3 regions of the Salinicola sp. CR57 genome follow, and region 1 is predicted to be linked to each of the others. Evidence: predicted binding sites of a transcription regulator. Region 1 holds the regulator's gene; each other region holds the start of a gene.
The links. The regulator PhoB, encoded in region 1, activates phosphate uptake and scavenging genes when phosphate is short. The targets are predictions, from matches to a motif close to TGTCATANNNNTGTCANA.
Positions count from the first base shown of each region.

Region 2: the regulator PhoB is predicted to act here: its motif matches at 7,716-7,733, upstream of ugpB (sn-glycerol-3-phosphate ABC transporter substrate-binding protein UgpB).
Region 3: the regulator PhoB is predicted to act here: its motif matches at 8,092-8,109, upstream of pstS (phosphate ABC transporter substrate-binding protein PstS).

Region 1 covers NZ_PZJL01000001.1:503,035-513,849, forward strand. Annotated here, with positions in the region: gene trpA (tryptophan synthase subunit alpha) at 1-862, shown strand, start outside; gene DOM56_RS02340 (pirin family protein) at 993-1,700, shown strand; gene DOM56_RS02345 (YceI family protein) at 1,778-2,377, shown strand; gene DOM56_RS02350 (hypothetical protein) at 2,484-2,840, opposite strand; gene DOM56_RS02355 (HU family DNA-binding protein) at 2,969-3,244, opposite strand; gene DOM56_RS02360 (FAD-dependent oxidoreductase) at 3,413-4,615, opposite strand; gene DOM56_RS02365 (chorismate lyase) at 4,837-5,319, shown strand; gene ubiA (4-hydroxybenzoate octaprenyltransferase) at 5,403-6,296, shown strand; gene phoB (phosphate regulon transcriptional regulator PhoB) at 6,442-7,131, shown strand; gene phoR (phosphate regulon sensor histidine kinase PhoR) at 7,140-8,477, shown strand; gene DOM56_RS02385 (methyl-accepting chemotaxis protein) at 8,725-10,395, shown strand; gene DOM56_RS02390 (M23 family metallopeptidase) at 10,492-10,815, shown strand, end outside.
Region 2 covers NZ_PZJL01000001.1:820,824-831,638, forward strand. Annotated here, with positions in the region: gene DOM56_RS03730 (ABC transporter permease subunit) at 1-397, shown strand, start outside; gene DOM56_RS03735 (ABC transporter ATP-binding protein) at 461-1,501, shown strand; gene DOM56_RS03740 (dipeptide ABC transporter ATP-binding protein) at 1,498-2,502, shown strand; gene DOM56_RS03745 (universal stress protein) at 2,688-3,134, shown strand; gene ugpC (sn-glycerol-3-phosphate ABC transporter ATP-binding protein UgpC) at 3,217-4,434, opposite strand; gene ugpE (sn-glycerol-3-phosphate ABC transporter permease UgpE) at 4,460-5,305, opposite strand; gene ugpA (sn-glycerol-3-phosphate ABC transporter permease UgpA) at 5,305-6,180, opposite strand; gene ugpB (sn-glycerol-3-phosphate ABC transporter substrate-binding protein UgpB) at 6,305-7,627, opposite strand; gene sbmA (peptide antibiotic transporter SbmA) at 7,798-9,021, opposite strand; gene DOM56_RS03775 (GntR family transcriptional regulator) at 9,148-9,867, opposite strand; gene DOM56_RS03780 (amidohydrolase family protein) at 10,075-10,815, shown strand, end outside.
Region 3 covers NZ_PZJL01000017.1:68,118-78,932, reverse strand. Annotated here, with positions in the region: gene DOM56_RS19540 (ABC transporter ATP-binding protein) at 1-408, shown strand, start outside; gene DOM56_RS19535 (phosphoadenosine phosphosulfate reductase family protein) at 576-1,196, shown strand; gene cysB (HTH-type transcriptional regulator CysB) at 1,279-2,247, opposite strand; gene trxA (thioredoxin) at 2,490-2,813, shown strand; gene DOM56_RS19520 (AI-2E family transporter) at 2,908-4,014, opposite strand; gene pstB (phosphate ABC transporter ATP-binding protein PstB) at 4,201-5,025, opposite strand; gene pstA (phosphate ABC transporter permease PstA) at 5,046-5,897, opposite strand; gene pstC (phosphate ABC transporter permease subunit PstC) at 5,915-6,853, opposite strand; gene pstS (phosphate ABC transporter substrate-binding protein PstS) at 6,959-8,002, opposite strand; gene DOM56_RS19495 (Bcr/CflA family multidrug efflux MFS transporter) at 8,329-9,543, opposite strand; gene DOM56_RS19490 (STAS domain-containing protein) at 9,813-10,319, opposite strand; gene DOM56_RS19485 (response regulator) at 10,312-10,815, opposite strand, start outside.

The DNA of each region.
Region 1 (10,815 bases):
ATCGACGATCGACACGCAGCAGACCGAGACCCCGCGCCCTGTCTCTCCCCTGACCGATTCACGCCTGGCGCGCCGTTTCGCGGCGCTGAGTGTCGAGAATCGCGCCGCGCTGGTGACCTACGTGATGGCCGGCGACCCCGATCCCGTCACCAGCGGCGACCTGCTCGCCCGGCTGCCGGCCGCGGGCGCCGACATCATCGAACTGGGGATGCCGTTCAGCGACCCGATGGCCGACGGCGTGGCCATCCAACGTGCCGGACAGCGGGCCCTGGCGAATGGCCAGACCCTGGCGCGAACCCTGCAGATGGTGCGCGATTTTCGCCAGCGCGACGAGGAGACGCCGATCGTGCTGATGGGTTATCTCAATCCGCTCCAGCGCTTCGGCGAGGATCGCTTCCTGCAAGCGGCAGCGGAGGCCGGTGTGGATGGACTGATCCTGGTCGATCTGCCGCCGGAGCACGGCGCCGCGCTGACGGCCAGGGCACGCGACCTGGGTCTGGCGCGAATCCCGCTGGTGGCGCCGACGACACCGCCCGATCGACTACCGGCCCTGCTGGCGCAGGGTGACGGCTTCGTCTATCGCATCGCCTTCAACGGCGTGACCGGCAGTCGGCGACTCGATATCGCGGCGGAGCTGGGTCGCGCGCTCGACGATCTCAAGCGGCAGTCGCCGTTGCCTGTCGCCGTCGGCTTTGGCGTGCGCGACGGCGACACGGCCGCCGCCATTGCCAGGGTCACCGACGCGGTGGTCGTCGGTAGCGCGCTGATCGAACGACTCGCCGAGTCAGGTCCGGAGAGTGCGCTGGCGTTGATCCGGGAACTGGCCGATTCGATCCATGGTGCGCGAATCGGCGAATCCTGAGTGCGCGCAATCGTTCGATTTTGCGCATCGATACATGCATAAAAACGCGCTTTTGTTCGATTAATTGATCGATACACTGTCTCCATCGCGCCGCGGCTGACGCTCGGCGCCCGCAACCAGGAGACACTCCATGTTGACGATCAGACACGCTGGCGAGCGCGGTTACGCCGATCACGGCTGGCTCAAGAGCTATCACTCTTTCTCGTTCGCCGGCTACCACGATCCGAAGCACGTCCACTTCAGCGTACTGCGGGTCATCAACGAAGATCGCGTGGCGCCCGGTCAAGGCTTTGGCCGGCACGGCCATCAGGACATGGAGATCTTCTCCTATGTCCTGAGCGGCGAGCTGGGTCATCGGGACACCCTGGGCAACGGCTCCTCGATCGGCCCCGGCCGAGTGCAGATCATGACCACGGGAAGTGGCGTCGAGCACAGCGAGTTCAACCACTCGACCAGCGAACCGGTCCACTTCCTGCAGATCTGGCTGTTCCCCCGAGAGCGCGGCCTGACCCCGCACTACGCCGAGAAGGATTTCACGGATGCCGACAAGCGTGGCCGGCTGTGCCTGATTCTCTCGCCTGACGGTCGCGACGGTTCGCTCACCCTGCAGCAGGATGCCTTCATCTACGCGTCGCTGCTCGACGCCGACGAGCGTGTCGAGCTGGCACTGGCCGATGGCCGTCAGAGCTACGTCTATGTGGTGCGCGGCAAGGTGAGCGTCAACGGCCAGGCGCTTGAGGGCGGCGATGCGCTGATGCTGGTGGAAGAGCCAGGCGTGACCCTGGAACACGGCGAGGATGCCGAAGTGCTGGTATTCGATCTGCCGACGATATCCTGATCTGAATCTTGGCGGCCACCTACGGGTGTCCGCCATTCGAACAGCGTGAAAGACCACCCAACTCGAGGAAGTTACCGATGATGTCGAACAAGATCGTCCTGGCTGCAGCCCTGCTGGCGTCGACGGCAAGCGTCAGCGCGATGGCAGATACCACGACTTACCAAATGGATCCCACGCATACCAGCGTCGTGGCTTCCTGGAGCCACTTCGGGTTCTCTCACCCGACGGCCACGTTCTCGGACGTGACCGGCACCATTCAGTTCGATGAGGACGACGTCGCCAATTCCAGTGTCGAGGTGACCATTCCGGTCAAGACCGTGGACACCAAGGTGCCGGCACTCAACGAGGAGTTCCTGGGCAGCGAGTACTTCGACGTTGCGCAGTATCCCGACGCCACGTTCAAGAGCACCGAGATCGAATCGGTGGGTAACGATCGGTACGACGTGCATGGCGACCTGACCGTCAAGGGCGTGACCAAGCCGGTCGTGCTGCACGCCACGCTCAATGGCGTTGGCGAGCATCCGATGGCGAAGGTGCCGGCGCTGGGCTTCGACGCCGAGACGACCCTTCAGCGCAGCTATTTCGGCCTGGATCAGTATGTGCCCAATGTCAGCGATGACATCACCATTCGCCTGTCGAGCGAAGCCGAAGCCGCCAAGCCGTCCACCGCACAGTAAAGACGGGATGCTGACGGGCATTCCCGCCGGCCGACGAAAAGCGCCCCTGGCAGTTCATCACTGCCAGGGGCGCTGCGGTTCAGGGCCGGCGCATCATCAAGATAGGCTAGAGATGCTTGAGCAGTCCCTGCAGTCGCTCCAGATCGCGGGAGTCGCCCACCAACCGCAGGCGGCCATCGAACAGCCCCTCTCGGAAGGCGCGCTGAGACGGTTTACGGAGAAAGCGGGTCGCGCTGTCGGCGTCACGAAAGCGTAGCTCCAGCGCCAGATCCACCGGCAGACCGGGAGCGCTCTGGATTGCCTGGGGCGTCATGCGATAGTGCCGAGCAATCGACAGGTCTTCGGTGGCCACACCCCAGTCGAACCGACGGAGCTTTTCCAGCGTGTCACGGAATGCCGTCTTGCGCGAGCGCGCACGTTTGAGCATCACGCCAAGCCACCACAGCATCAACTTGAGCTTCATGCCACCTCGCACGACCGATCAACAGGACAGGGAATGTATCGAATAATGCCGACCCGCCGGCATCGGGACGGATCGGCTATCGCTGCGCTCATTGGCGGATGAGCGACTCGGGAATTCGAAACCCGAACTTACTTGCTGACGGCGTCCTTGAGAGCCTTGCCGGGCTTGAAGGCCACGGTCTTGCTGGCCGGGATGTTCAACGGCTTGCCAGTCTGCGGGTTCTTACCCGTCCGTGCGGCACGCTCGCGAACCGTAAATGAACCAAAACCGATCAAAGTGACATCGCTACCTTTGGAAACCGTACCGGTGATTTCGTCGAGAATGACGTTCAGCACCTGACTGGCCTTGTCCTTCGAAAGATCCGCACGCTCGGCAATCGCCGCAGCGAGTTCTGGCTTACGCATAGAGCCCTCCTAGTTTGGCTATGGCGTCACCTGAAACGCCTCGCATCTAAAACGAGTTGTTGTTCTCGATGAGGGGAATGCCCTCCGAACGCATAATAAGCCGCTCGGGGCGCGGTTTGTCCAGCATCAGGTGACGATTCATGGCTGATACAACCGTAGCCACCGAGGCTAGCCTAGCAACGGGGGGGCAGCTCGCGCCAGTTCGACTTTACGACGAACGCAGCGCCCGGTCAGCGCGAAGCCCAGCAACCGCCCTGCCTGATCCTCGGCCAGGGCGCTGAAATCGCTGGCCTCTCCCTCGATCCGCCAGCGGTGCGGGGGTTCGCGCGGTGGCAGCGCGACAACCGGTAGCAGTGGTGTCTTGACCACCACCGGCCAGGCGCCGTAGCTCGCCTCGGTCGGTATCCCGGTCAGCGTTGCCGCCAGCGCCTTGACCGCGGCCTGCAGTGGCTGAACGTACATGGCGCTCACTCCGCCGGCCGGGGCGCCGAGCCCGTCGACACAGGCCACGTCACCCAGCGCAAAGATATCCGGTGCACTGGTCGCGAGCCGGCGGTCGGTCAGGATACCGGCCGGCGACACCGCCAGCCCTGCGGCCTCGGCCAGGCCGGTACGCGGGCACAGCCCCGTCGCGACCAGCACCAGATCCGCTGCCAGCACTTCGCCATCGTCGAGTGCCAGCGTCACACCGTCGCCATCGTCGTGAAGCGCTGTCACCTGACGTTCGAAATAACCGCTAATACCGGCTTCGGCGAAGGCCTCGCCGAGGGCCCGCCCCAACGGTGGTGGCAACAGGCGTGGCAGCGGCGCCGGCTCGGGCGCGACCAGCGCGATCCGGTGGCCTCCTGCATGGAGGTCATTGGCGAACTCACAACCCACCAGCCCGGCGCCGATGATGGCGATGCGGGCCTGCTGGCCGGGGTGGCGATCCAGCACCCCGCGCAAGCGACGGTAGTCATCGAGATCGTTGATCTGAAAGACCCGGTCGCGCAGCGAGGATGCCACCTCGAACGGCTGCCGGGGGGCGGCTCCGGTCGCCAGCACCAGCTGGCCGTAGGGTAGCGTCTCGGCACCGATCATCAGCCGATGGCCGACGGGGTCGATGGCATCGACGGGCGTCCGGGTACGGACCCGCGCCTTCAGCGTCGTGGCCAGGCCCACCGCATCGTGCATGGCCAGCGATTGTGGCGTCTGCCGCTTGGCGAAGGCGCTGGAGAGCAGCGGCTTGGTGTACTCGTCGCCACTGTCGGCACTGATCAGGGTGATCGGCCGCTCGCCATCACGGCTCCGAACGGCTCGGGCCAGGCCCACGCCGGCCATGCCGGTGCCGATGATCGTCAGGGGCGCGCTGGAGGGATCGGATTGACTCATTGCGGGGCTCGTCGGTCGGTCGTCTCGAGGCCTCATGTTACACTACGCCGCCTTCGACCCGCGCCGTCCCGGTGGTTCCTGACCGTTCCACGGCGCTTCCCTGATGCGTCCTGATGGAGTCGCTTCGCGTGCCCTCAGCTTGTTACTGCCATGCAATGTCGCCCGCCGAACGATCCTGGCGATGGATTCGCTGGGTTCCCGCCGTCACCCGCCGACCTTGCATGAGCGCCGCCTGGTGGCAGTGGGTAGGCTCTACCGATTCGCTCACCGCCCGGTTGGTCGCGGCCTCCAGGCGCCCTTTCCGGGTCAGGCTGGAACACCAGGGCGTCGAACGACCGCGCCGCGACGAGGCGCTTGCCTTGGGGCTGGCGCCGACCGACCTCGCCTGGATACGCGAGGTCACGCTGATGAGCGGCGAGCGACCGTGGGTGGCGGCGCGCTCGGTCACCCCACTGGATCGTACCGGTTGTCGGCGCCTGCGCACGCTGGGCGAGCGTTCGCTGGGGAGTTGGCTATTCGCGCAGCCCGACCTGCAACGCGACCCGATCGAGGTGGCGCGAGTCTCCGCGGACGCGGAGGGCGTGTGGCTGCGGCGGTCACGTTTCCGTCACGGCAGCATTCAACTGCTGGTGCAGGAGTGCTTCCTGCACGAAATGGCGGAGGACCTGGGCCTGGCTCTCCCGGGACGACGACCGACGACCTGAACGACGGCTCCCACCTCGAAGCGAGGCCGCAGTTGCAGTAAAGTCGTTGCCGATTCAGAGGCCTTGCCGTTTCGGAGATTCGTATGCCCAGCGCCGGTTCCCCTTCCACGCCCCGCGGCCTCGCCCGCCTGCCGGACTTCCTGCGCCTGACCCGGCTCGACAAGCCGATCGGCACCTGGCTGCTGATGTGGCCGACGCTGTGGGCGCTGTGGCTCGCCGCCGGCGGCCTGCCGGATCGCGCCAACCTGATCATCTTCGTGCTCGGCGTCTATCTGATGCGCGCCGCCGGCTGCGTGGTCAACGACTACGCCGACCGCAAGATCGACGGCCACGTCAAGCGCACCCGGGAGCGCCCGCTGGCCACCGGACGCATCCGCGAGCAGGAAGCCAAGCTCCTGTTCGCGGCGCTGGTGGCGGCGTCCTTCGTGCTGGTCTGCTTCACCAACCTGGCCACGGTGCTGCTCTCCTTCGTCGGCGTGGCGCTGGCCGCGCTCTACCCCTTCATGAAGCGCTACACCCACCTGCCCCAGGTGGTGCTGGGCATGGCATTCTCGTGGAGCATCCCGATGGCGTTCATGGCGGTGAGCCGCAGCCTGCCGCTGGAGGCGTGGCTGCTGCTGCTCGCCAACGTCGCCTGGACCGTGGCCTACGACACCCAATATGCCATGGTCGATCGCGACGACGACATCAAGATCGGGGTCAAGTCCACCGCGCGCCTGTTCGGCCGCGCCGACAAGCTGATCATCGGCCTGCTGCAGCTGCTGACCCTGGCGCTGCTGGCCTGGGTCGGAGCGCGGCTGGCACTGGGTGGGTTCTTCTGGCTGGGGCTGGCAGCGATGGCGGCGACCTTCGTCTATCAGCAGTGGCTGATCCGGGAGCGCGAGCGCGGCCCCTGCTTCCAGGCCTTCCTCAACAACTTCTGGTCGGGACTCTTGCTGTTCGCCGGGCTGGTCCTGGCGCTGTGGCCGCCGGTCTGAAGGACGCGATTGTCGTAACTGTCATATCGATGTCATATTCTCACGATGTAATCGTCACCGTTCTGTCACGGCCGGTCGCTACGTCCGATGGCGTCATCGACGCCACGCAACAAAGCGAACCGGCGGCTCACTCGAGGCACTACGCATGAGCTCCAAGACCGTACTCATCGTTGACGATGAAGCATCTATCCGCGAAATGATCGCCGTTGCCCTGGAAATGGCCGATTATCGCGTGCTGGAAGCCGACAACGCCCAGACCGGCCACGCCATGGCGCTGGACCAGAAACCCGACCTGATGCTGCTCGACTGGATGATGCCCGGCACCAGCGGCATCGAGCTCGCGCGTCGGCTGAAGCGCGAGGAGGCTACCGCCGAGATGCCGATCATCCTGCTCACCGCCAAGGGTGAAGAGGACAACAAGGTCCAGGGGCTGGAGGCGGGCGCCGACGACTACATCACCAAGCCCTTTTCGCCGCGCGAGCTGGTGGCCCGACTCAAGGCGGTACTGCGCCGGGCCACGCCGCCGGGTATCGAGGAGGCGGTCGAGGTCGAGGGGCTGCGGCTCGACCCCTCCAGCCACCGCGTCACCTCCCATGGTGGCGCCCTGGAGATCGGCCCGACCGAGTATCGTCTGCTGCAGTTCTTCATGACCCACCAGGAACGTGCCTACACCCGCAGCCAGTTGCTGGATCAGGTCTGGGGCGGCAACGTCTACGTGGAAGAGCGTACCGTCGATGTGCATATCCGCCGGCTGCGCAAATCCCTCGGCGAAGCGCACCAGCATCTGGTCCAGACCGTGCGCGGCACCGGCTACCGCTTTTCGGTCAGGGAGTAAGTCAGGACGTGCGCTACTGGATCAACGAACTGTGGCGCCTCGGCTACATGCTGTTCGGGCTCGGCGCCATGGGACTGTTGCTCGGCAAGCTGGGCGGCGACCTGCTCGCCGGGCTGGGCTGGGGGCTAGCGGCTGGCCTGGGGCTCTATGTCTTCCTCCACCTGTGCCACGTGCGCATGCTCTATGTCTGGCTGCTGAAGAATCCCCGCGAGGCGCCACCACCCGGCACCGGAGTCTGGGGCGACCTGTTCGATCGCCTGTATCACTATCAGAAAGCCCAGACCCAGCTGCAGCAACGACTGCGCGATATTCTGCGGCGCATCCAGGACTCCTGCGAGGCGATGCGCGACAGCGTGGTGATGCTGGATCCCAATGGCGACCTGGAGTGGTGGAACAGCGCCGCCGGCGACATGCTCGGCCTGCAGCCCGATCACGACCGCGGTCAGCCGATCACCAACTTCCTGCGCGATCCCCGTTTCATCGCCTACTTCGAGACGGGCGACTATCGCGAGCCGCTACTGATTCCCTCCCCGGTCCAGGCCAATCGTACCCTGCAGTTCCATCTCACCCTGTTCGGCGACAACGAACGCCTGCTGATGGCGCGGGACGTGTCCCGGCTGCATCAGCTGGAGATGATGCGCCGCGACTTCGTCGCCAACGTCTCCCATGAGCTGCGCACGCCACTGACGGTGCTGGCCGGTTATCTCGAAACCTACTCGGACCACGCCGACCAGTTGCCCCAGCGCTGGCAGCGCGGGTTCGGCCAGATGCAGGCGCAGACCATGCGCATGCAGCACCTGGTCGAGGATCTGCTGCTGCTGTCGCGGCTCGAGATCGATAGCCCCGACGACGACCGCGATACGCTGGACGTGACGACGCTGCTCCACGATATCGTCGCCGATGCCCGGGAGTTGAGCGCACAACACCACCAGTTGTCGATAGAAGCCGACGAGTCGCGACGGCTGCTGGCGAACACCAAGGAGATACGCAGTGCCGTCTCCAACCTGGTCTTCAACGCCGTTCGCTACACACCGGAAGGCAGCACCATCACCCTGCGCTGGAAGCCTTGGCACGACGGCGCCGCCATCGAAGTGGAAGACAACGGCGAGGGTTTCGATCCCGTCCATATTCCGCGACTGACCGAGCGCTTCTATCGCGTCGACAAGGGCCGCAGCGCCGCCACCGGCGGCACGGGGCTGGGCCTGGCCATCGTCAAGCACGTGCTGCTGCGCCACGACGCCAGCCTGGAAATCGTCAGCCGCCCGGGGCTCGGCGCGCGCTTCCGCTGCGTGTTCCCCGCTACGCGACTGGTCGGCGCTGACACAGGGTCGGCGCCATCCCCCTGAACGAGGCCGTCGCTACCCACGGCGGACGCCCCTCCACCCATGCCGGCACGATCGCCGAACCGCGTCGGGCAACGCACGGCGTGCCACGGCCAGACCAGACCAGACCAGACCAGACCAAGCGCATCACACCGAAATCGTAGGAATCGATCTCTCAATCTTGATTAGAGGCTGCCGATAAAGTGGGCGGATTATTAGTTTAATCCTCCATATGAATCGGCAGGTAGCTAGGAAAGGGACGGTTTTCGCGATGACGATGCGGCAAAAACTCTGGATCACGGTGGGACTGATGTGGTTCGGCATGCTGGTGTTGGTGGGCTGGATGGCCCTGGAGAAGCGCGAGACACTGATGGCCGAGCGCGTCAGCAGTCTCAAGAGCTTCGTGACCAGCGCCCAGACACTGGTCGAGCGTTATGTCGAACGCGCCAACGATAGCGAGTTCTCCGAACAAGCCGCCAAGGATTTCGCGCGCAGGAACCTGTCGGCCCTGGATCTCGACGGCAGCTATGTCTACGCCTTCGACAGCAACATCCATCTGGTCTATCACCCCAAGCGCGAAATCGGCACGGACATGAGCGGTTTCCGCGACGACAACGGCATCTATTTCTATCGCGAGCTCAAGGCGCTGGCGGACTCCCCCGACGATGGCACCCTGGAGTACACCTCCACCAACGCCGATGGCCAGGACATATCGCGCCTCAACTACGTGCGCTACGTCCCCGAGTGGGACTGGTATCTCGCCGCCAACGTCTATATCAGCGACATCCAGCAGGCGTTCTGGGCCGGCGTGTTGAAGATGAGCCTGATCGCCGGTGCCATCGGCATCATCATCACGCTGATCATGGGCTGGATCATCCGCAACGTGCTGGGCGACCTGGGAGGCGACCCGCGCCAGGCGCGAGACGCGATCCAAGGCATGGCCGAGGGCGATCTCACCACCGCGCTGAAGATCGGCGCCGGCGACCGCCACAGCCTGCTCGCAGCCATCGAGGGCATGCGGATTCACCTGGCCGAATCGATGACCAACGTTCGCCACGCCTCGACCACCATCACCGTCGGCGTGGGCCAGATCCACAGCGGCAACCAGGATCTGGCGGCGCGAACCGAACAGCAGGCGGCATCCGTCGGCGAGACGGCCTCCAGCATGGAGGAACTGACCCAGACCGTACGCCAGAATGCCGACAACGCCCGCCAGGCGAGCGGTCTGGCCGGTGAGGCCCGCGCCACCGCCGCGGAGGGCGGCGAGATGATGGATCAGGTCGTCTCGACTATGCAGGGCATCACCGACAGCTCGCGCCGGGTCACCGAGATCGTCGGCGTGATCGACTCGATCGCCTTCCAGACCAATATCCTGGCGCTCAACGCCTCGGTGGAAGCCGCCCGGGCCGGCGAGCAGGGCCGGGGATTCGCGGTCGTCGCCAATGAAGTCCGCACCCTGGCCAGCCGCAGCGCCGAGGCCTCCCGCGAGATCCGCGAGCTGATCGATGCCTCGAATCGCAAGATCGGCGCCGGTTCCGAGATCGTCGGGCAGGCCGGCGAGACCATTCGTCGTGCCGTGGATTCGGTGGCCCGCATGACCGATCTGATCGAGGAGATCTCGATCGCTTCCGGCGAACAGTCCAACGGTATCGACCAGGTCAACGAGGCCGTCGTGCAGATGGATCACGTCACCCAGCAGAACGCCTCACTGGTGCAGCAGGCATCGGCCGCCGCCGCCACGCTCAATGCGCAGGTGGCGACACTGGAGCGGGCACTGGCCGGGTTCAAGATCCCCGATGTCGAATACGATGAGATGGTATCGCGCTATCGCTCGCCGTCACCCTCGACCCCGGCGCCGATATTGGCGGCGGCCTCCTCGCCGGGTGGCAAGAGCGCGACACGCTCTACACCGAGCGATAACGACGATTGGGAGTCGTTCTAGAGCGCCCTCTCGGCTCGGTCCCGTCTCCCATCCGCGTGTCTTCCGCTACCGGCTCGGGTTATGGTGGCGGCATCCCGCGATACGGAGTGCCGAAAGGTGATATCGATCCCCGCCTCTCTCTGGTGGTGCCGACGACTCGGCGCCACCGTCTTCATGCTGCTGCTGTCGAGCGTCGTGGTCGAAACACGCGCCGATGCGGTGCCGGTCACCTTCCCCGACAGCGTCCAGCAGGGCTCGATGGTGATCGGACGCGTGCCGCCCGGCAGTCAGGTCACCGTGGCGGGACACGATCTCCGGGTTACCGGCTATGGCACCGTGGTCTTCGGTGTCGGCCGCGATGCCAGTGGTCGTCAGACGGTGTCGATCACCACACCGGATGGTCGCCAGCAGAGCGCGGCGGTCGCGATCACGCCCCGGGAC
Region 2 (10,815 bases), 320 kb from region 1:
GGTCCAGTTGCCTTACTTCGTGCGCCTGACGCGAGCGGCGGTGATCGGCGAGAAGAATCGCGAGTACGTCATCGCCAGCCGGCTCTCCGGTGCCGGGCACCTGCGCCTGATGTTCAACACCTTGTTGCCTAACTGCATGGCGCCGCTGATCGTGCAGGCGACGCTGTCGTTCTCCACCGCGATTCTCGATATCGCGGCGCTGGGCTTCCTCGGCATGGGTGTCCAGCCGCCGACGCCGGAGTGGGGTGCGATGCTGGCCAACGCCCGCGAGTTCATGGGCAGCGCCTACTGGGCGGTGACATTCCCGGGTCTGATCATCCTGCTGACCGTGCTGATGATCAACCTGATGGGCGACGGCCTGCGCGATGCGCTGGACCCGAAGATGAAAAGATCGTGAGCGCTTCGCCCGCCCTGGCGCCTGGCGTCCGGGGCGGGTGCGGCGACGCGATGAGGAGTTGTCATGGCATTACTAGATATTGAAGGCCTCAGTGTTCGCTTCAAGACCAGCAGCGGCCTGTTTGCTGCCGTGGAAGGCGTCGACATCAACGTCGATCGCGGCGAGGTGTGGTCGATCGTCGGCGAATCCGGCTCGGGCAAGTCGGTGTCGATGCTCGCCACCATGGGCCTGCTGCCGTGGACGGCGCAGGTCACCGCCGACAAGATGGCGTTCGACGGCCAGGACCTGCAGCAGTTGAGCTCGCGTCAGCGGCGACGGATCGTCGGCGGCGAAATGTCGATGATCTTCCAGGAGCCGATGAGCAGCCTCAATCCCTGCTTCACCGTCGGTACCCAGATCGACGAAATGATCAAGCAGCACCTGGGCGGCTCCCGCAAGGAGCGCCACGAGCGTGCGCTGGACCTGTTGGCACAGGTCGGGATTCCCGATCCGGCACGCCGGATCAAGGCCTATCCCCACCAGATGTCCGGCGGCATGAGCCAGCGGGTGATGATCGCCATGGCGATCTCCTGCAATCCGCGGCTGCTGATCGCCGACGAGCCGACCACGGCGCTCGACGTCACCATCCAGGCGCAGATTCTCGAGCTGTTGCTGCGGCTGCAGGAAGACACCGGCATGGCGCTGATCCTGATCACCCACGACATGGGCGTGGTGGCGGAGACCGCCAAGCACGTGGTGGTGCAGTATGCTGGGCGTCAGGTCGAGAAACAGGATGTGAAGTCGCTGTTCGCCAATCCACGTCACCCGTATACCGAGGCGCTGCTGTCGGCGCTGCCGGAGCGGGCCGGCGATCAGGATCGGCTGCCGACCATTCCCGGCGTCGTCCCCGGTCAGCATGACCGTCCGAGCGGGTGTCTGTTCAATCCGCGTTGTCGCTACGCCACCGAACACTGTCGCGAGGTGGAGCCGGTACCGGCTGCGGACGACCCCGCCCGAACGCTGTGTCACTATCCCCTGGAAGATGGGATTTCGCCGTCGCCGGCTGCGGCGGGCGTGGCGCGAGACAACCCGCAATCCAGCCCGCATAGAGAGGTGCGCCCATGAGTCGCGATGCCGTATTGAGCGCCGTCAATCTCACCCGTCACTATCAGATCAAGGGTGGCCCGTTCTCCCGGCCGGCGACGGTGAAGGCGCTCAACGAGGCGACCTTCGAGCTCTACCCCGGCCAGACCCTGGCGGTGGTCGGTGAGTCCGGCTGCGGCAAGTCGACCCTGGCCCGGGTGTTGACGATGATCGAGCCGCCCACCAGCGGCAAGCTGACCATCAGCGGGCACGAGGTGTCTCTCAAGGAGGGGCAGCGCCCGCCGGCGGCGCTGCGCCGCGAGGTCCAGATCATCTTCCAGAATCCCTATGGGTCGCTCAATCCGCGCAAGACCGTGGCGACCATGCTGGAAGAGCCGCTCAAGCTCAATCGCAAGGAGATGAGCGCGGCGGCGCGGCGTGAGGCAGCGCTGGAGATGATCGCCAAGGTGGGCCTGCGACCGGAGCATGCCGATCGCTATCCGCACATGTTCTCCGGCGGCCAGCGCCAGCGTATCGCGATCGCCCGCGCCCTGATGCTCAACCCCAAGATCCTGGTCCTCGATGAGCCGGTCTCGGCGCTGGATCTGTCGATCCAGGCCCAGGTGCTCAACCTGCTGGCGGATCTGCAGGAGGAGTTCGGGCTGGCCTACGTGTTCATCTCCCACGACTTGTCGGTAGTGCGACGCATCGCCGATGACGTGATCGTGATGTACTTCGGCCAGCCGGTGGAGACGGGGCCGGCGGAAGAGGTGTTCACCACCCCGCGCCATCCCTACACCCAGGCGCTGTTTTCGGCGACGCCGGTGGCGGATCCCAACCGCCGGCGCGAACGCGTCCACCTCAAGGGCGAGCCGCCGTCGCCGCTGGCACCGCCGCCGGGCTGCCCGTTCGCCCCGCGCTGCCATCTGGCGACCGATGCCTGCACCCAGGAAGATCCGCCGCTGGAGCGCGTCGACGACCGGGTCGAAGTGGCTTGTATCCATGTCGATCAAGCAATGGCCCGTTACGCTCGAGCCGGTTGAGGTAAATGCCGTTGCCGGGTGACGTCAGCGCCGAATGCCTCCGGGCATTCGGCGTTCGTCGTCTGGCGGGGAGGCTACCTCCGGGGGAGAATTGGCTACGCTAAAGACAGGTACGCTACCCGGTGTTCGTCGTGGCGAGCGGGGTAGCCGAATCGCGTCAGTCATCATCTCGAGGGGAAGCGATCATGTCTCAGCAGATACTGGTACCCATCGATGGCTCGGCCAGCGCGCGCAAGGCGCTGGAGCACGCCTGCCTGATCCAGCGCGCGACCCAGGCCGGCATTCACCTGCTGCACGTTCCCGAGGTGCCGATTGCCAAGGATTCGCTTGGCGCGATGGTCGGTGCCTCACCGGTCGACTACACGCCGGAGAAGGGGCATCTCGCGGGGGAGCACTTGCTGGAGGAAGCGTGGCAGGCGGTAGGCGGGGACGCCGGCGCAGTGACCTACCACGTCGTGGAAGGGCGACCGGCCCAGACGATCGTCCAGCAGGCGACCGATCTCGGCGTCGACATGATCATCATGGGCAGCCGTGGCCTCAGTGACCTCAAGAGCCTGGTGGTCGGCAGCGTGTCGCACAAGGTGTCGCATATCGCGCCCTGCCCGGTGATCACCCTGCACGTGCCGGACTAGGCGCTGCCGGTCAGGCGTCCGTTGCCGGACCCGGGTCGCCTCCTGGGTCGGCCCCCCATCTGTCGGCGCGCCCGATGCCGGGTCAGGCGACGCTCGACTTAGCCGCCGGCGTCTCGGCGGCGAGGCGCGCCCGCCGCGCCATACGCTGCTCCTCGGCGTCGAACAGGTGCAGCGGGCCGTCGACGCCGAGCCGGATCTCGCTGCCCTCGCGCAGCGCCGCGGCCTCCAGCGTGGCCAGCGGCAGCCGCGCGGTGAGCGGGGCGTCGAGCCCCGGTAGGCGGCAATAGACCAGTGCATCCACCCCCAGGCGTTCGATCATCTCCAGCGTGACCGCGAACTCGCCCTGCGGGTCGAGGCGCAGGTGCTCCGGGCGTACGCCCAGGGTGGCGGCACGCTCGGGGGCCTTGGCGTCTGCGCGCGCCGCTGTCTCGGGCTCGGCTTTGGCCCTGGTTTGGGTTTCGAGGGCTTCGGTCTCGCGGGCTTCGGTCTCGCGGGCGTCGTTCTCGAGTGCTTCTGTTTCGAGGATCAGGCCGCCGGGCAGATGCGCACGGCCGTCGGCCTGGGTCACCGGCAGCAGGTTCATCGCCGGCGAGCCGATGAAGCGCGCCACGAAGCAGCTGGCGGGCGTCTCGAACAGGCTCATCGGGGTGCCGATCTGCTCGATCCGGCCATCGCGCAGCACCACCAGGCGGTCGGCCAGGGTCATCGCCTCGACCTGATCGTGGGTGACATAGAGCATGCTCGCGCCCAGGCGCTGCTGCAGACGCCGAATCTCCAGGCGCATCTGCACGCGCAGCGCAGCGTCGAGATTGGAGAGCGGCTCGTCGAACAGGAACACGGTCGGCTCGCGCACGATCGCCCGGCCCATCGCCACGCGCTGGCGCTGGCCGCCGGAGAGCTGGCGCGGCCGGCGTTCGAGCAGCGCCTCGATCCCCAGCAGGGCCGCGGCCTCGCGCACCCGGCGGGTGATCTCCTCGCGCGGGCGCTTCTGCAGCTTGAGCGCATAGGCCATGTTGTCGAACACGCTCATGTGCGGGTAGAGAGCGTAGTTCTGGAACACCATCGCGACCCCGCGCTGGGCCGGCTCCAGGCGGTTTGCGAGGGTGTCGCCGATTCTAAGCTCGCCGTCGCTGATCGTCTCGAGCCCCGCCACCATCCGCAGGAAGGTCGACTTCCCGCAGCCCGAAGGGCCTACCACGACCATCAGTTCCCCGGGTTCCAGGGTCAGGTCGATACCATCGACGGCGCGCTGGCCGCCCTTGTAGGTCTTGACGAGCTGGCGACAAGTCAGCGTGGCCATGGGTCGAGTCTCTCCGCGTTGAAGGTCACTTTTCGGCATCGGTCAGCCCGCGCACGAAGAAGCGCTGCATGGCGACGATCACCACCACCGGGGGCAGGACCGTGAGCACCGTCATCGCGGTGGCCAGTTGCCACGGTGGCAAGGTGTCGGTGGACTGCACCAGGTTCTTCAGGCTGATCACGGCGGTGGCGTGATCCGGCGAGTTGGCCGCCAGCAGCGGCCACAGATACTGGTTCCAGCCGTAGATGAACATGATCACGAACAGCGCCGCGAGATTGGTCCGCGACAGCGGCAGCACGAAATCCTTGAGAAAGCGCAGCGGCCCGGCGCCATCCAGCCGCGCCGCCTCGAACAGCTCCGACGGCAGGCTCAAAAAGCACTGGCGCAGCAGGAAGGTGGCGGTGGCCGAAGCGATCAGCGGCAGGATCATCCCGGCGTAGGTGTCGATCAGCCCGAAGCGCGCCACAACGCCGTAGGTCGGCACGATGCGCACCTCAACCGGCAGCATCAGGGTGACGAAGATCAGCCAGAAGCAGAGCGTGCGGCAGGGGAAACGGAAGAACACGATGGCATAGGCGGCCAACAGCGAGATCGCGATCTTGCCCAGCGCGATGCCCAGCGCCATCACCAGCGAGTTGCCGAGCAGGCGCAGCGCACTGACCCCCAGCCCGGGCATCGGCTGGGACAGTAGCTGCCAGTAGTTGGCCAGCCCCTGGTCGCCGAACCACAGCGGGGCGATGCCGCTCTGCAGGTCGCCGGCACTGTGGGTGGAGGCGGTGAGTGCGAGCCACAGTGGTAGCCCGAAGATCACCGCGCCAATGATCAGCAGCAGATGGGTGAGGCCGTCGAGGCCGGGACGACGATAGCGCATCAGTATGCGACCCTGCGTTCGAGATAGCGAAACTGGATGAAGGTGAGCACTCCGACCAGCAGCATCAGCAGCACCGACTGGGCGCTGGAGCCGCCCAGGTCGCGGCCGACGAAGCCATCCTCGTAGAGCTTGTAGACCAGGGTGCGGGTGGCGCCGCCGGGGCCGCCCTGGGTGGTGTTGTCGATGGTGGCGAAGGTCTCGAACAGCACATAGACACTGTTCATCACCAGCAGGAAGAAGGCGGTCGGCGACAGCAGCGGCAGGGTGATGCCGAAGAAGCGCCGGAAGGGGCCCGCGCCGTCGATGGCGGCGGCCTCGAGCAGCGAGGCGGGAATCATCTGCAGCCCGGCGAGAAAGAACACGAAGTTGTAGCTCATCTGCTGCCAGATCGAGGCGATCACCACCAGCGCCAGCGCCTGGCCGGGGTCGAGCTGGGCATCCCAGTGTACCCCGAAGGCGGCCAGGGCGTGGGTCAGCACGCCGAGCACCGGGTCGAACATGAACAGCCACAGAAGACCCGCCACCGCCGGCGCCACCGCATAGGGCCAGGTCAGCAGCACGCGATAGAGCCTGGCGCCGTGGAGCACGCGGTCGGCGAGGACCGCCAGCAGCAGCGCCAGCCCCATGGCGCCCGCCGCTACCAGCAGGCTGAACAGCGCGGTGACGCCGAAGGCGTGCCAGTAGCCGGGGGAGCTGAGCACATGCTGGAAGTTGGCGAGCCCGACGAAGCGCTCGCCGAGGCCGAAGGCATCCTGCACGTAGAACGCCTGGCGTACCGACTCGATGGCGGGCCAGAAAAAGAAGATGGCGACCACGACGAGCTGGGGCGCCAGCAGCAGCCAGGGAGTAATCGGGTGGCGTTCGAAGGTGGTCATCTTGATCGGCAGCGGGCGGCTTGCGCCGCCCGATCTCAGGGACTCGGCAGGAGAGAGGAGGGTCGACGCTGGCGCTATGGTGCTATCCGAAGCGTCGACGAGCGCAGTATTTTTCAGGCAGAGCCTAGTTCGAGACGCTGCGCTCGAACTGCTCGAGCTCCTGGTTGCCGCGCTCGGCGGCGTTGGTCAGCGCCTGGGCGGCGGTTTCGCTGCCGTTGAATGCCTTCTCCAGCTGCTCGGCGATGATATTGCGGATCTGCGGCATGTTGCCCAGGCGCAGGCCGCGGCCGTTGTCATCCGGCGTGCCCCGGGTCAGCTGGTCGATCGCCACGCTGGCGCCCGGCGTCTTGGCGTAGAAGCCCTCCTCTTTCAGGCGCTGGTAGGCGGCGGTGGTGATCGGCACATAGCCGGTGAAGCTGGCCCAGTCGGCCTGCACCGCCGGTGAGGAGAGGAAGTTCAGGAACTCGGCCACGCCTTTGTAGACCTCGTCCGACTGCCCCCGCATGACCCACAGCGAGGCGCCGCCGATGATCGAGTTCCTGGGCTGGCTCACCGCCTCGGCGTCATAGGGCTGCGGAGCGATGCCGAAGGTGAACTTGCCCTTGGCGGCTTCCTGGATGCCCGCACGCGAGGCGGAGGAGGTGGTCAGCATGGCGCAGCGGCCCGACTGGAAGCGCTTGGTGCCGCTGTCGGCGCGGCCGCCATACTCGAAGGCGTGGCTCTTCTGCCACTCGGCCAGATCCTGGATATGCCCCACCGTGGCCGGCTGCTTGTCGAACACCAGGCGGGCATCGGTGCCATTGAAACCGTTGGCCTGGGTGGCGAAGGGCACATCGTTGATCGCGCTGAAGTTTTCCAACTGGGTCCAGCTCGGCCAGGCGGTGGTCAGGCCGCACTCGGCAGCGCCGCTCTCGACCAGCTTGTGGGCGTCCTTGCCGACCTCGGCCCAGGTCTTGGGCGGGGTCTCGATACCGGCCTTGGCGAAGGCGTCCTTGTTGTAATAGAGCACCGGCGTGGAGGAGTTGAACGGCATCGACAACATATGGCCGTCGCGCGAGATGTAGTAGCTCTTCACCGCCGGCAGGAAGGCATCGGGATCGAACGGCGTATCGGTGTCCTGCATCAGCTGGTAGACCGGGTAGATCGCACCCTTGGCGTTCATCATCGTCGCCGTACCGACCTCGAACACCTGGGTGATCGCCGGGGCCTGGCCGGCGCGGAAGGCGGCGATGGTCGCGGTCAGGTTATCGCTGTAGCTGCCCTTGTAGACGGGCTTGACTACATAGTCGTCCTGGGAGGCGTTGAACTCCTCGGCGATGGCGTTGACCTTCTCGCCGAGCACGCCCTCCATGGCATGCCACCAGGTGATGGTGGTGGCAGCCTGGGCCGAGGGGGATAGCGACAGCGCGGTGACAGCGACGAACGGCAGTAGAGAGGTGAGGCGCACGATGACATCTCCCGACAGGGCGTTACAGGGTGTGGTGCGTACCCTAGGACGATACGATGTCAGTGACGTGGCACTCGGGTGTCACCGGGATGACAACGTTGTGACGGCGCGATGATGGCACGATGCCAAAGACGTCGGCAGGGCGGCTGCGCGCGCCCTGCCGTTATCGCTCAGGTCGCCGCCTGGGGGGTATCCGGTGTGTCTTCGATCACCCGCTCGAAGGTGCGCAGGCGTTTGACGATCGAGAGCAGCTCGATGATCGTCGACCACGAATTGACCAGGTACTGGAAGGATTCGCGCACCTGGCCGAACACGTTGAGGACCTGCTGCAGCAGGCCGAGGGTCAGCTTGCCGGCGACGATCGACGGCGTCAGCACCACGAACGCGAAGATCGTGTCCGCCTGCAGGTAGAAGATGCGGGCAATGTTGAAGTAGGCATAGTGCCAGTAGAGCCGGAAGTAGTTGTGACGCACGCGGGAAAAGAGCTCGGCCACCGTGGCCGGCTCGGCGCGCGAGGCATCGTCCTCTCCATAGACCAGCTCCTTGCGGTAGGCCGCTTCCACTCGCTGATTGCGAAACTCGAGTCCAGGCAGCTTGATCCCCACCAGGGCCAGGAACAGCGTGCCGAATACGGACCAGACGATCGCCGCCCATACCAGCGCATCGGAGACATGGCCGATCAGCGGCAGTTCAGTGATGTTCTTCGACATCGCCACCAGCAGCGGTAGAAAGGCGATCAGCGTCAGCACCGCCTTGAGCAGGTTGACGCCCAGCCCTTCCAGCGTGGTCGAGAAGCGCATGGTGTCCTCCTGCACGCGCTGGGCGGCTCCCTCCACGTGTCGAAGCTGCGACCAATGTGCCATGTAGTAGTCGTTCATCGCCGTGCGCCAGCGAAAGATGTAGTGGCTGACGAAGAACAGGTTGAATACACCCACCGTCACCGCGACGAAGGCGATCCCGGCGAACGTGAGCATTTCCCGGTAGAGATCCAGTGCGGTCACGTCGCTGTCCCCGGCGAGCGCCTGTTGCACCATGTCCCAGAACGGTCCGTACCAGGCGTTGACCGCGACGCTGGTCTGCACCGAGAAGTAGGTCAGGAACACGATCAGTGCGGTGCCCAGGATCGACCAGTACTGCCACCGGTGCGGGGCGAAACGAAACCATCCGGCGCTGAACAGCCCGACACAGAGCGCGTAGTAGAGATAAAACCAGAGAAACGATGCCGACCAGAATCGCGAGACCCCGATCGGCAGGGAGGCTTCGTCCGCTGGCGGCAGCCCGATGGCGGCACCCCAGTTGCTGGCGGTGGCCTCCCACAGGACGATGGCGAACAGCGCCCACCCCAGGGCGGTGACGAAGAAAAGCGATGGCTTGGGAAAGAACGATCGGAACACGGTGACGGCCCTGCGATTGTCGATGAACGGCGACGCAGCACCCTGACGGTGCGGCGTCGGTCACTCATCGACCTCGAACCGGTTGTTACGTTCCCTTACTGTCGTCCGGGGGCCTGGTCGGTCGCCTCAGGAAATGTCGACCTGGTAGCGGAACGTGCGGGCGGGGCCGCGCGAGCGCCGGTACTCCAGCGGCGTGCGATCGTAGCCGAGCGCCAGCCGCTCCACCATGACGACGGGTTCCCCGGTGTCGATACCGAGAATGTCGGCGAGTGCTGTCTCGGCAGTCTCGACGGTGAGCGTCTCCCGCGCCGAACCGATCAGTTGGCCGCAATGCGACTCATAGAAGGGGTAGAGCAGGTTGCCGAAATCCGCGATATCGATGTGCATCAGGGCATCGAAACGAGCGGCTGGCAGCCAGATATCCTCGTACAGGAGCGTGGTGCCGTCGAGTTGGCGGATTCTCTCCAGGCGAATGGTCTCTTCGGCCACTGCCAGTTCCAGCGCCTCCGCGACATCCTCGGCGGCGGGTTCCAGGTGGCATGAGAGGATGCGGCTCTTGGGTATCCGGCGATCGCCGCGAGCGTCTACCTGGCGGAAGAAGCGGAATAGCGACCCCTCGAAATTGGGACGAAGGATGAAAGTGCCACGCCCTTGGCTCCTCTTCATCAGGCCATCCTGGACCAGAGTGTCCACGGCCTTACGCAGCGTGCCTACCGCGACGCCGTAGTGCCTGGTCAGCTCCGCCTCGGTCGGTATCGCGACACCGGGTGTCCACTCTCCCGCAGCGATCCTGGCCAGCATGTCGTCACGTAGACGTTGATAGAGCGGCAGGCGTTCGTCTGTCATCGAGCTCGTTCCCCTCATGAATGGTTTCCTTCCGCTCTGTTTAAAACAAATGTATCACTTTGTTGCCATCTTTAGTCGTAGTCCCTGCGGACTGAGACTAATTGGGTGTATGCTCCGACCGAGTTTATTCATATAGTTGAATAGATATATATAGGTCGAACCACTCGTTCGCCGTCAAGTGTTCACGCCATTTACCAAGGGCCATTCATGACGCAACCCGCTACCGTCGCGCTGACCGGCGTCGATACCCATGCGCACATCTTCCGGCAGGACCTGCAACTGGCGGGCGACCGTCGTTATAGCCCGGCGTACGACGCCACCATCGAGCAGTATCTGGGGCATCTCGATCATTGCGGCCTCTCCCATGGCGTACTGGTACAGCCCAGCTTTCTCGGTACCGACAACAGTCACATGGTTTCGGTATTACGTCGGTTTCCGCAGCGTCTGCGCGGTACGGCGGTGGTGGCGCCCGAGGTATCCAACGACGAACTCGATGAACTGGCGGAGTCAGGGGTCGTCGGCATCCGGCTCAACCTGATCGGGCAGCCTCTCGAGGATTATCGTAGTCCGCCGTGGCGCGCGCTATTCGCCAGAATAGCCGAGCGTGGCTGGTCGGTGGAGATCCAGCGAGGGATGGAGGACTTGGACACGATCCTGCCGCAGATTCTGGCGGCTGACGTGCCGGTGGTGATCGATCACTTCGGATTGCCCTCCGGCGAGATCGATCCGGTCAACTCCCGCCATCGGGCGCTGTTGTCTCTGCTTTCGAGCGAGGATATCTGGGTCAAGCTATCGGCGACCTACCGCAGCAGGTCCAATCACGCCCAGGCGTTGGCATCGATCGATCGACTGCGCGACGCCTACGGCCATAGCGAGCGCCTGCTGTGGGGCAGCGACTGGCCGCACACGCGGTTCGAGAGCCAGACCGATTACGCCGCGCAGTTCGCG
Region 3 (10,815 bases), on a different contig from region 1:
GAACCGCTCGCCGAGCGCGAACTGGTCGCACTGTCGGGTGGCCAGCGTCAGCGCGTCGCCATCGCCCAGGCCATCGTGCGGCGTCCGGCACTGCTGATGCTCGATGAACCGACCAGCGCCTTGGACCTCCATCATCAACTGCAGGTGCTCGATTACCTTCAGCGGTTGGCGCGCCGCGAAGCGATGACCGTCATTCTGGCCATCCACGACCTGAACCTGGCCGCCCGCTTCTCCGACCATCTTTGGGTCATCAAGGCGGGACGGCAAGTCGCCAGCGGAACGCCGGGGGAGGTATTGACGCCAGCTCGGCTGCGGGCGGTCTACGCCATCGACGCTCACGTCGAGTGGCCGCCGGACGCGCCGCCACGCATCACGCCTCTCTCGGCGCTGCGCTCGCTCGGCGCTTAATAATCAGAAGATCGGTTCGCATCGACATGTAGATAATTTGGTTATATATAAACCTAACCAAACGGTATTGGTCGGCGCCTCGAGGGGGTTGGTAGAGTGGCAGCCATCCTACATATCCCCGCTGCGCTTCGTCGGCAACTCAGGCGAGCCCTCCAAAGGAGTCACCCATGGCGTTCGACCTCGATGCTCTCAATCGTGAAATCGGCCACGATCCTCTGGCCCTCACCGAGTTTGCACTGGGCCTGGATCAGAAGGCGATCTGCACCACCAATTTCCGTCCGTTCGAGGCCGTGATCCTGCATCTGGTCACCCGCGTTCGTCCCGACATTCCCGTCGTCTGGATGGACAGCGGCTACAACACGCCCGCGACCTACCGCTTCGCCGAGGAGCTGACCAGGCGGCTCGATCTCAACCTGACCATTTACCACCCACACCGTTCGCGGGCCCATCGGGAGTCCGTGGAGGGGCCAACCCCGGAAATCGGCGACCCACGGCATGCAGCGTTCACGGAAGAGGTCAAGCTGGAACCATTTCGACGGGCGCTGGCCGAAACGGCGCCGGATGTCTGGTTCACGGCGCTAAGGGCCGAGGACACCCCGGAGCGCTCGCGCATGCAGCCGCTGTCGCGCAATGCCGATGGCCTGCTGAAAGTGGCGCCCGTCCTACATTGGACTGCCAAGCAGATGTACCAGTACCTGCAACAGCATGATCTGCCCAACAACTTCGACTACTTCGACCCGACCAAGGTCGAGGACAAGCGCGAGTGCGGGCTGCACCTGCAGCACTGATTGAGCAGGTACATAGTGCAGAGCGCCCCGCCATCGGCGGGGCGCTCTGCGTTCGGTCAGGCTGAAACAGGGGAAGTGCCCCTCAAAGTACGGGCAGTTGAATTCCCTTGAACAGTTCGGCCTCGTGCCTCGGGCCCGCTGCCAGCGCTCGCTCGACGGTCTCTCGATCCAGGTGGGGGGCCATGCGCTTGACGAAGTCGTACATGTAGGTCCGCATGAAGGTGCCGCGACGAATGCCGATCTTGGTGGTGGAGCTCTCGAACAGATGCGAGGCATCCACCGCCACGAGATCGCTGTCGGCCACCGGATCGACCGCCATGTGGGCGACGATGCCGATGCCGAGACCCAGCCGCACGTAGGTCTTGATCACGTCGGAGTCGGCTGCGGTAAGGACGACGTTGGGCGTCAGATCCCGGGACTTGAAGGCGTCGTCGAGCTGGGAGCGACCGGTAAAACCGAAGACATAGGTTACCAGCGGGTGCTCGGCCACCCGTTCGAGCGTCAATTCACCGCTCGCCAGAGGGTGTCCCTTGGGCACCAGAACACAGCGATTCCAGCGATAGCACGGTAGCAGCACGAGATCGTTGAACAGCTCGAGCGACTCGGTACAGATCGCGAAATCCGCCGTCCCCTCGCTCACCATCTGGGCGATCTGCTTGGGCGTTCCCTGCTGCATGTGAAGGGCGACATCCGGGTACTTCTGGCGGAATTCGCCAATCACGCTGGGCAGCACGTAACGCGCCTGCGTGTGCGTCGTGGCAATCGCCAGACTGCCGCGGCGTTCGTCGCTGTGCTCCTGAGCGACGTGCTTGATGTCATCGACCGTGCGCAGTACCTTGCCGGCCAGCTCGACGATCGCCTCCCCTGCCGGCGTGACGCGTGTCAGGTGCTTGCCGCTGCGCGCGAATATCTCCACGCCAAGCTCATCTTCCAACAGTCGAATCTGCTTGGAAATTCCAGGTTGTGACGTGAACAGGCTCTGAGCGGTTGCCGAGACATTGAGCTGATGCCGTGTCACTTCCCATACGTAGCGCAACTGTTGGAGCTTCATGAGCAACCTCGTGGCTTCCAGAATCTTCAAAACGGCATAAAAAACATGACGTAGATTACTTTACGCAATAAGTCGCGGGGCGTGAAGGCGCTGGAGCTACGATTATTGGGTATGAAAAAAAGATGTTTAATAACCTGGCGCTATCGTTCCGATAAAGCCAGGGATTTGCCAGCACCCCGCGCAAGGGCTAACATCGCCCCCATAAGCTCGAGAAGAGCGCAATGTCTCCAGGAGTTAACGTCATGTCCAACAACGTCGATGTCACCACCGCCAATTTCGAGCAGGAGGTGTTGAATGCGGACAAGCCGGTGCTGCTCAAGTTCTGGGCACCCTGGTGCGGTCCCTGCAAGATGATGGCGCCCGTGGTCGATGAAGTCGCCGACGAGAAAGCGGATGACATCAAGGTCGTCAGCGTCAACGTCGACGACGCCCCGGAGATCGCCTCCGAACATGGCGTTCGTGGCGTTCCCACCGTCATGCTGTTCAAGTCTGGCGCCAAAGTGGCGTCACTGGTCGGCGCCCAGTCCAAGTCCCAGCTAACGCAGTTTCTCGAACAGAACGGCTGAGCCTCGTCAGATATCGACAAGCCGCGCTCTCGAGAGCGCGGTTTTTTTGTGCCTGCAGACGATCGGCCGCGTCGACTCGGAGACCCCCCGAGCGCTATTCGACCTCCTCCTCCAGATCGTCCAACGCTTCCTGAACCTTGCGCTGATGGCGGCGACGGCGCTCCGAGGGGCTGAGCATCTTCGCGATCCAGCGCGTCTCGGGATGGCTGTCGAGGGCAATCTTGAGGGTCATTGTCAGGGGCACCGACAGCAGCATTCCCACCGGCCCCAGGATCCAGCCCCAGACCACCAGCGACAGGAACGCGACCAATGTCGAGAGCCCCATCGTCCGCCCCATGACCCGTGGCTCGATGATATTGCCCAGCACGAAGTTGATGGTCAGGTAGGCACCCGCCAGCGTCATCGCCTTCACGACTCCCCCATCCGGCATCGCCAGTGTCAGCAATACCGGGGGTATCGCGGCCAATACCGAACCGATGTTGGGGATGTAGTTGAGTATGAAGGCCAACGCCCCCCAGAGCAGCGCGAACTCGACACCGACGAGCCAAGCCGAGATAGTGACCAGCAGGCCGGTGATCAGGCTGATCGCCGTCTTCACGGCCATATACCGCTTGAGGTTGTAGCTGAACTCGGTGAAGCGCTCCAGGCTCGGCCCCGGATTGGTCAGCGCCCTGGCCACCTTCTGACGGAAATCCAGCGTCTCGAAAAGCATGAAATTGACCATCAGCAGGATGACCAGACTCTGGGACAGCACCAGACCGAGACCACTGATGAACCCGGATAGCCAGCTTTGGTCTCCGGAGTCGTCGACCATGTTGGACAACTGCTGCGGGGAGACCGAAAGGCCCTGATTCGCCAGCCACTCCAGCAGATTCAGATAATGGCCCTCCAGCTGCTTCTGCATCTCGGGCCAGCTATCCATGAACATCGTGAAGCTGTTGCCCAGCAAGGTGCCGAACAGAGCCAGTAGCCCTCCCAGTATCAACAGCGTGATCAGGACCGCCGCATAGGAGTTGACGCCACGCCGATAGAGCCAATGGACCGGCGAGGTGCAGATCACCGCCACGAACAACGACAGCAGGATCGGGATGATGAGGCTTTCCGCGGCGCGTATCCCGGCGATGATGATCGTCAGTGATGCCAGCGTCAGCATCAGATTGAAGGGAACATTACGAAAAGCGGGTTCCTGTCCGGGCGACATATGCAAGATCCTGGTGGTCACATCCTGTGGGCCACGACATTAGCACGATCCCGCGGCGGGTACGTTGCTACGGCGCAAAGTGAGTGAAAGATAGCGGCTTACCGCGAGCCTGACGACAAGCGCCCCCGAGTCGTCGACTCGGGGGCGCCAGCTGCCTATCCCAGGCAAGATTACGACCGTCGGAGATCAACCATAGCGACCGGTGATGTAATCCTCGGTCCGGGACTCTCGCGGCTGGGTGAATATCTTGGTGGTGTCGTCACACTCGATCAGGCTCCCCAGGTACATGAACGCGGTGATATCGGATATTCGCGCCGCCTGCTGCATGTTGTGGGTGACGATGACGATCGTGTAGTCCTTCTTGAGCTCATTGATCAGATCCTCGATATACCCCGTCGAGATCGGATCCAATGCCGAGGTCGGCTCGTCGAGCAGAATCACCTCGGGCTTCACCGCGATGGTGCGCGCGATGCACAGGCGTTGCTGCTGGCCGCCCGAAAGTGCCTGACCGCTCTGCTTGAGCTTGTCCTTGACCTCGTTCCACAGTGCTGCCTTGCGCAACGCCCACTCCACTCGCTCCTCGAGATCCCGAGCGGAGAGCTTCTCGTAGAGACGAATACCGAAGGCGACGTTATCGAAGACCGACATCGGGAACGGCGTCGGTTTCTGAAACACCATGCCGACACGAGATCTCAGCAGGTTGAGATCGACCCCAGCCTCATAGATATCGTGCTCGTCGAGCAGAATCTGCCCCTCGGTACGAATCCCTTCGTAGAGATCGTGGATCCGATTGAAGCAACGGATCAACGTGGATTTGCCACACCCCGACGGGCCGATGAACGCCGTCACCTGGCGTTCGGGAATTTCCATTGTGACATTCTTGATCGCCTGGAACTTCCCATAAAAGAGATTCAGATCGTTGACGCGCAGCTTGGTGGCGATCTGCGGGGCGGCAGCCGCTTCAGCGGCGCCGGCGTTGCGCTTCTGGTCGAGATGAATATCGGCTGTCATGGCAGTCTCGCAGCTAGAAATCAGGATCGCTGGCGCGAGAAGTAGCGCGCCGCAATGTTCAGAATCAGAATGGCAGCGGTCAGGATCAAGGCCCCGCCCCAGGCCAACGCGACCAGATCGGGAATGAAGGCGTTGATGGTCATGTTCTGATAGATGGTCATCGGCAGGTTGGCCATTTCACTGCCCAGGTCGAAGAAGTTCCACTGATTGGAGTTCAGCGACGTGAACAGCAGCGGTGCCGTCTCGCCGCTGATCCGCGCGAACCCAAGGAGAATCCCGGTCATGATCCCCGCGCGAGCGCCGCTGTAACAGACTCGGACGATGATCCACCAGCGATGGGCCCCAAGCGCGGCAGCAGCTTCCCGCAGCGAGTTGGGTATCAACCGTAGCATGTCCTCTGTCGAACGAATGACCACCGGCACGATGATGACTGTCAACGCCAGCACGCCGGCCCAGCCGGAGAAGTTGCCCATCGGGACCACCACTACGGCATAGATGAACAGGCCGATGATGATCGAGGGTGCCGACAGCAGGATATCGTTGATGAAACGAATCACCTTGGCCATCAAGCCCTTGCCGCTGTACTCCGCCAGCCAGGTACCGGCGGCCACGCCGATGACGGTGCCGATCACCGTTGCCGCGCAGGTCATGAGGAAGGTTCCCCAGATCGCGTTGCCCAGCCCCCCGCCGTTCATGCGGGTACGCTCGACGAACGTCGACGGAGAGATCGCCCCGATCCCCTTGGTGACCAGCGTGAAGAGAATCGCGAAAAGAAAGACGAAGCCGATCACCGTCGCCAGTTGGCAGAGCACCATCACCAGCTGGTTGAGGCGTTTGCGGCGCCGGTAGAGCGGCGTTTGATTGGTATCCATAGACTCTCTCCTCCCGCTCAGGCGTGGCGACCGGTGCTGTTGCGCAACAGATATCGCGCGAAGGCCAGCACCGCGAAGGTGATCAGGAACAGGATCAGACCCAGCGCCAGCAGCGCCGAGCGCTGGGTTCCGTCGGATTCGGAGAACTGATTGGCAATCAGTGCCGCGATCGAGGTTCCCTGCCCGGTCAGGGTGGCGTCGAGGAACAGGTTATTGCCGATGACGAACGTCACCGCCATGGTTTCCCCCAGCGCGCGCCCCAGTCCCAGCACCACGCCGCCGACCAGCCCGCCCTTCACCGAGGGTAGGATGACCTGACGTGTCACCTCCCAGGTCGTGCAGCCCAACCCATAGGCGGATTCGCGCATGACCGCCGGGACCGTATTGATGACATCTCGTGATACGGCCGTGATGAAGGGAATGATCATCACCGCCAGAATGATGCCCGCCGTCGCCAGACCGGTGCCGGCGGGAAAGACCGAGGGGAACCAGGTGCGCAGCAGTGGCGCCAGCACCTCCATGCCCCACATGCCGTAGATAATCGAGGGAATTCCCGCCAGCAGCTCGATCAAGGTGCTCAGCGGCTGGCGCAGGAACCCCGGACACTGCTCGGTCAGGAAGATCGCGATGCCGAACGAGACCGGCACGGCGATGACGATAGCGATGAATGACGTCAGCAGCGTGCCGTAGATCGCCGGCAGTGCACCGAAGACTTCGACATTCGCCGCCCAGCGGTTTTCCGTGAAGAAGTCCAGTCCGTAGCGCTGGAGTGCGGGCCAGCTGGAGAACATCAGTGACGCGATAATCGCCCCGAGCAGAAGCAACACGGCGAAAGCGAAAGCAAACAACGTGCGCTCGAACCACACATCGATGCGCGCCTTTCGTTGCAGCCGCCTGCGAGTGGCATCGCTGAGATGCCCCAGGCTGCTGGTGGGAATCGCGTTGGTGGTGGCCATCTTCGTTCCTCGTCACTTACCACTTACCGCCCTGAGGCGGCGTCTGATGCAGCGCCGCGACGGAGGCGGTTGCCCCACCAGCCGTCGCGGTACGTCAGTCAAGAATCACTGGGTCCAGACGGCTTCGCCATTCGGGCCCTTGATCTCGCTCCAGCTGTCACGAACCATGTCGGCAACGTTATCCGGCATCGGCACGTAGTCCAGATCCTGCGCCATGTCGTTACCGTTATCGTAGGCCCAGTCGAAGAACTTGAGCGCCTGCTTGGCGGCATCCGCGTCCTGAACCTGCTTGTGCATCAGGATGAAAGAGGCGCCAGTGATCGGCCAGCTTTCGTCACCCGGCTGGTTGGTCAGCACCAGATACATGCCTGGCGCATCCTTCCAGTCGGCGTTGGCAGCCGCGGCCATGAACGAATCCATGCTGGGTGCGACGACCTTGCCCGCCTTGTTCTTCAGGTGCACCAGGCTAAGGTCGTTCTGCGCGGCGTAGGCATACTCGACGTAGCCGATCGCACCATTGGTGTTGGCGATCTGGCTGGCAACCCCGGCATTGGCCTTGGCACCGACGCCTGCCGGCCACGCGACGGACTTGCCCTCACCTACGTTGTCGGCGAAGTCCTGACTGACCTGCGACAGGTAGTGAGTGAACAGGAAGTTGGTTCCTGAGCCCTCTGCACGGTAGACCGGCGTGATCTGGGTGTCGGGCAGGTCCATCTCCGGGTTCAGCTTGGCGATGGCGTCATCGTCCCAGTTGGTGATCTTGCCCTGATAGATGTCGGCCAGCGTCGGACCATCAAGGTTGAGCGAACCGCCATCGATCCCCTCGACATGGAACGCGGCAACCACGCCACCCATGACCATCGGCCACTGCATCAGGCCATTCTTGTCCAGCTCTTCCTTGGTCATCGGGGCATCACTGGCACCGAAGGTGACCGTCTTGGCGACGATCTGCTGGATGCCGCCGCCGGAGCCAATGGCCTGATAGTTGAGACCGATGCCGGATTCGTCCTGATAGGCGTCCGCCCACTGCGAATAGACCGGGTATGGGAAGGTTGCGCCTGCGCCGGTAATGGCGTCTTGAGCCTGGACACCAGCGGCGCCCAGAACCATTGATCCGGAAATGAGCGTTGCGAAGACGTGTTTAAGCATAGCGATATCCTGTTTCCACCTTGGATGCGTGAGCGGTAACGACGTTGCGAAGGTTGCCAGCACTCTCAGCGCACACCGTACGTCAGTGCCGTGACAGTTTTATGACAGCCATGTCATGGATGAAAAAGATCATTCCGACAGCCGTTATTATCCGAATGAAAAAACCACCGACGATCTGCTGGATCCCCAGAATCGTCGATGGTTCTCGAGGTGCTGCCTGAAGCGCATGGATGACAACCTTCGCGGTACCCACCATGACAAGGTTAGATGACAATTCAATGACAAGCGTCAAAACGCGTAACGATGGCGCCGCTTCGGGTAACGGCTCAGGGAGTCGGGTCCGTGGCCGCGGCTCGATGCTTGAGCGCACGCCCAGCCAGCACCCGCACCGCGACATTGCCCAGCAGCGTGGCGCCCAGCATCGTCAGCACCGTTGGCCAGGCGCTGGCCAGCTCGAAGGCCCCGACCAGCGCCCCGGAAACGGCTCCGCAGGTAAACTGCAGACAGCCCTGCAGCGCCGTCGCCGTGGCACTCATGCGGGGAAAGTGGTCCAGCATCGAGGACATGGCATTGGGGCTGATCAGCCCCTGCATCCCCACGAAGACCACCATCAGCGGTGCAATCGTGAAGATGGAATCCAGCCCCGTTGCCACCATCACCACCAGCAGCACGCCTGCCGTCAACTGGACCCCAAGGCCCAGCAGCAGGTTCTGCTGCGGCGTGCGGGTCTTCAGCAGCCGGATATTGAGCCGGCTGGAGGAGGCCATGATCAGGATATTGGCGCCGAAGACGAAGGGATAAAGCGTGGTCGAGAGACCGTAATGCTCCATATAGAGATAGGGCGAGCCAGTGATGAACGCGAACATACCGGCAAACGACATCGATACCGCCCCGATGTAGCCCATCGCCTCCCGGTGGCGCAGCACGCTGGCGTAGTTCCCCAGAATCTGCCGCACCGAGGGTGCTCGCGGATCCCGGCCGTGCGTCTCGGGGAGATAGCGCCCCAACAGCCACAGCACGAAAGCGGCGTAGACGGCGAGAAACAGGAAGATCAACCACCAATCCGCCAGGTGCAGCAGCGCACTGCCGATGGCTGGCGCGACCAGTGGCGCCATCATCAGGATCATGACCATGGTCGACATCACCTTGGCCGCCTCCCGACCGCTGAAGCGATCGCGCACGATGGCGGCGGAGTTCACCACGCATGCGCCACCGCCCAGCGCCTGCACGAAGCGCCACCCCCACAGTGTCGCCAGCGAGCCCACCTGGGTCAGCGCCAGACTGGCGACCAGGAATACGCTCAACCCGATCATCAGCACCGGCTTGCGGCCGAAACGGTCCGACAGCGGGCCGCAGACCAGTTGCCCGAGCGCGAATCCAAGCAAAAAGACGCTCAGCGACAGCTCGGTATGGTGCACGCTGGCGCCGATCGACGACGCCAGCGCCGGCATCGCCGGCAAGTAGGCATCAATCGCCAGCGGTGCCAGCGCCGTATTGGCAGCCACCAGCAGCGCCAGCCGCCGGGCACTCAAGATCGTCACAGGTTCTCCTTCAAGATCGTCTCACGGATAGGGATCTCGATGTCCGCCGACTGCCGGCCCCGCGGTAACGCTCTCGCCCCGCCGGGCGAGACGAGCCCCGGGAATCGCAAGAGAACCTCGCGACCCGCCGGACATCCCGGGCCTTGCGATTCGGCCTCGAGACGAAGCCCCCCGTCAATGGCACGGATCGCCGGCGCGGGCGACGGACGGCCGACACCCGCGTCGCGACGCTAGTCATTCGTTACGGCCGGGTCTCGACCGAGGGTGGCTCAACCGTGCGGGGAAGCGTCGATGCGCTGCGACTCGAGCAGTTCGACGAAGGGTTGGAATTCGTGCCGATTGTGCTCGCTCATGCGCATGAGGATACGATGGGCTTCCAGGATCCGCTGCTGGATGTCGCGCTCATCGGCCTCGATATGAGGCAGCTCATCCAACTCCGCCGGCTCGGTCAATGGCGCTTCGAGCAGCGTGAAATAGCGTGCAAAACCCATGACGTCCAGCATCCGCCGAACGTCCGGGTGCTCGGCGATGATCGTGGGCGGGTCATCCAAACGCCCCTGCACGGCCATCGCCACCTTGGCCAGGAACCCCAGCGCGGTGGAGTCGACGTTGGTCGCCTCGCGCAGGTCGACCATCACCGCCCGCAACCCGGGCAGATCCGCCAGACGCTGTGCCTCGGCGTCCAACGTCGCACATAGCGTCAAGCGCACGTCGCCGCAGAGCTTGAGCACAAATACGCCCGACTCGAAGGCCGCTCTTATCCGCCCTTCAATCATGGTCGAAACCACTCAGTGTCATCATGCTGAGATCATCCGGCAGAGGATCCCCCAACGCCAACCCTTCCCTCAGATCGTCGACGCTGGTGCAGTGTGTCGTGCGGTGCTCGAGTTCCTTGAGCCGCGCGTTCAATGACCCCTCCGGCAGGCATTCCAGAATGCCGTCGGAGCAGAACCAGAGTCGGAACGACTCAGGTAACGGGCAACCATAGATGGGGTACTCGACGTCGGGAAACAACCCGACCGGGGGCCCCTCTCCCCCCAGGTATCCGCTTTGTCCCTCTGCCTGGAGAATCGGCATCGGCAACTGAGCGCCGAGCGCATAGTGCAGAAAACGGCGCTCATGGTCCAGCACGCCGGCAAATATCGTGGCGTGCTTGCCGATACCGGTCTCCAACAACTCCCGGTTGAGTTCGCCCAGCCACCGGGACGGAAACGCTTCCGGTAGCAACGTCCGCCATTGGGCCAGCCAGCGATTGCAAAGGTACTTCAGCAA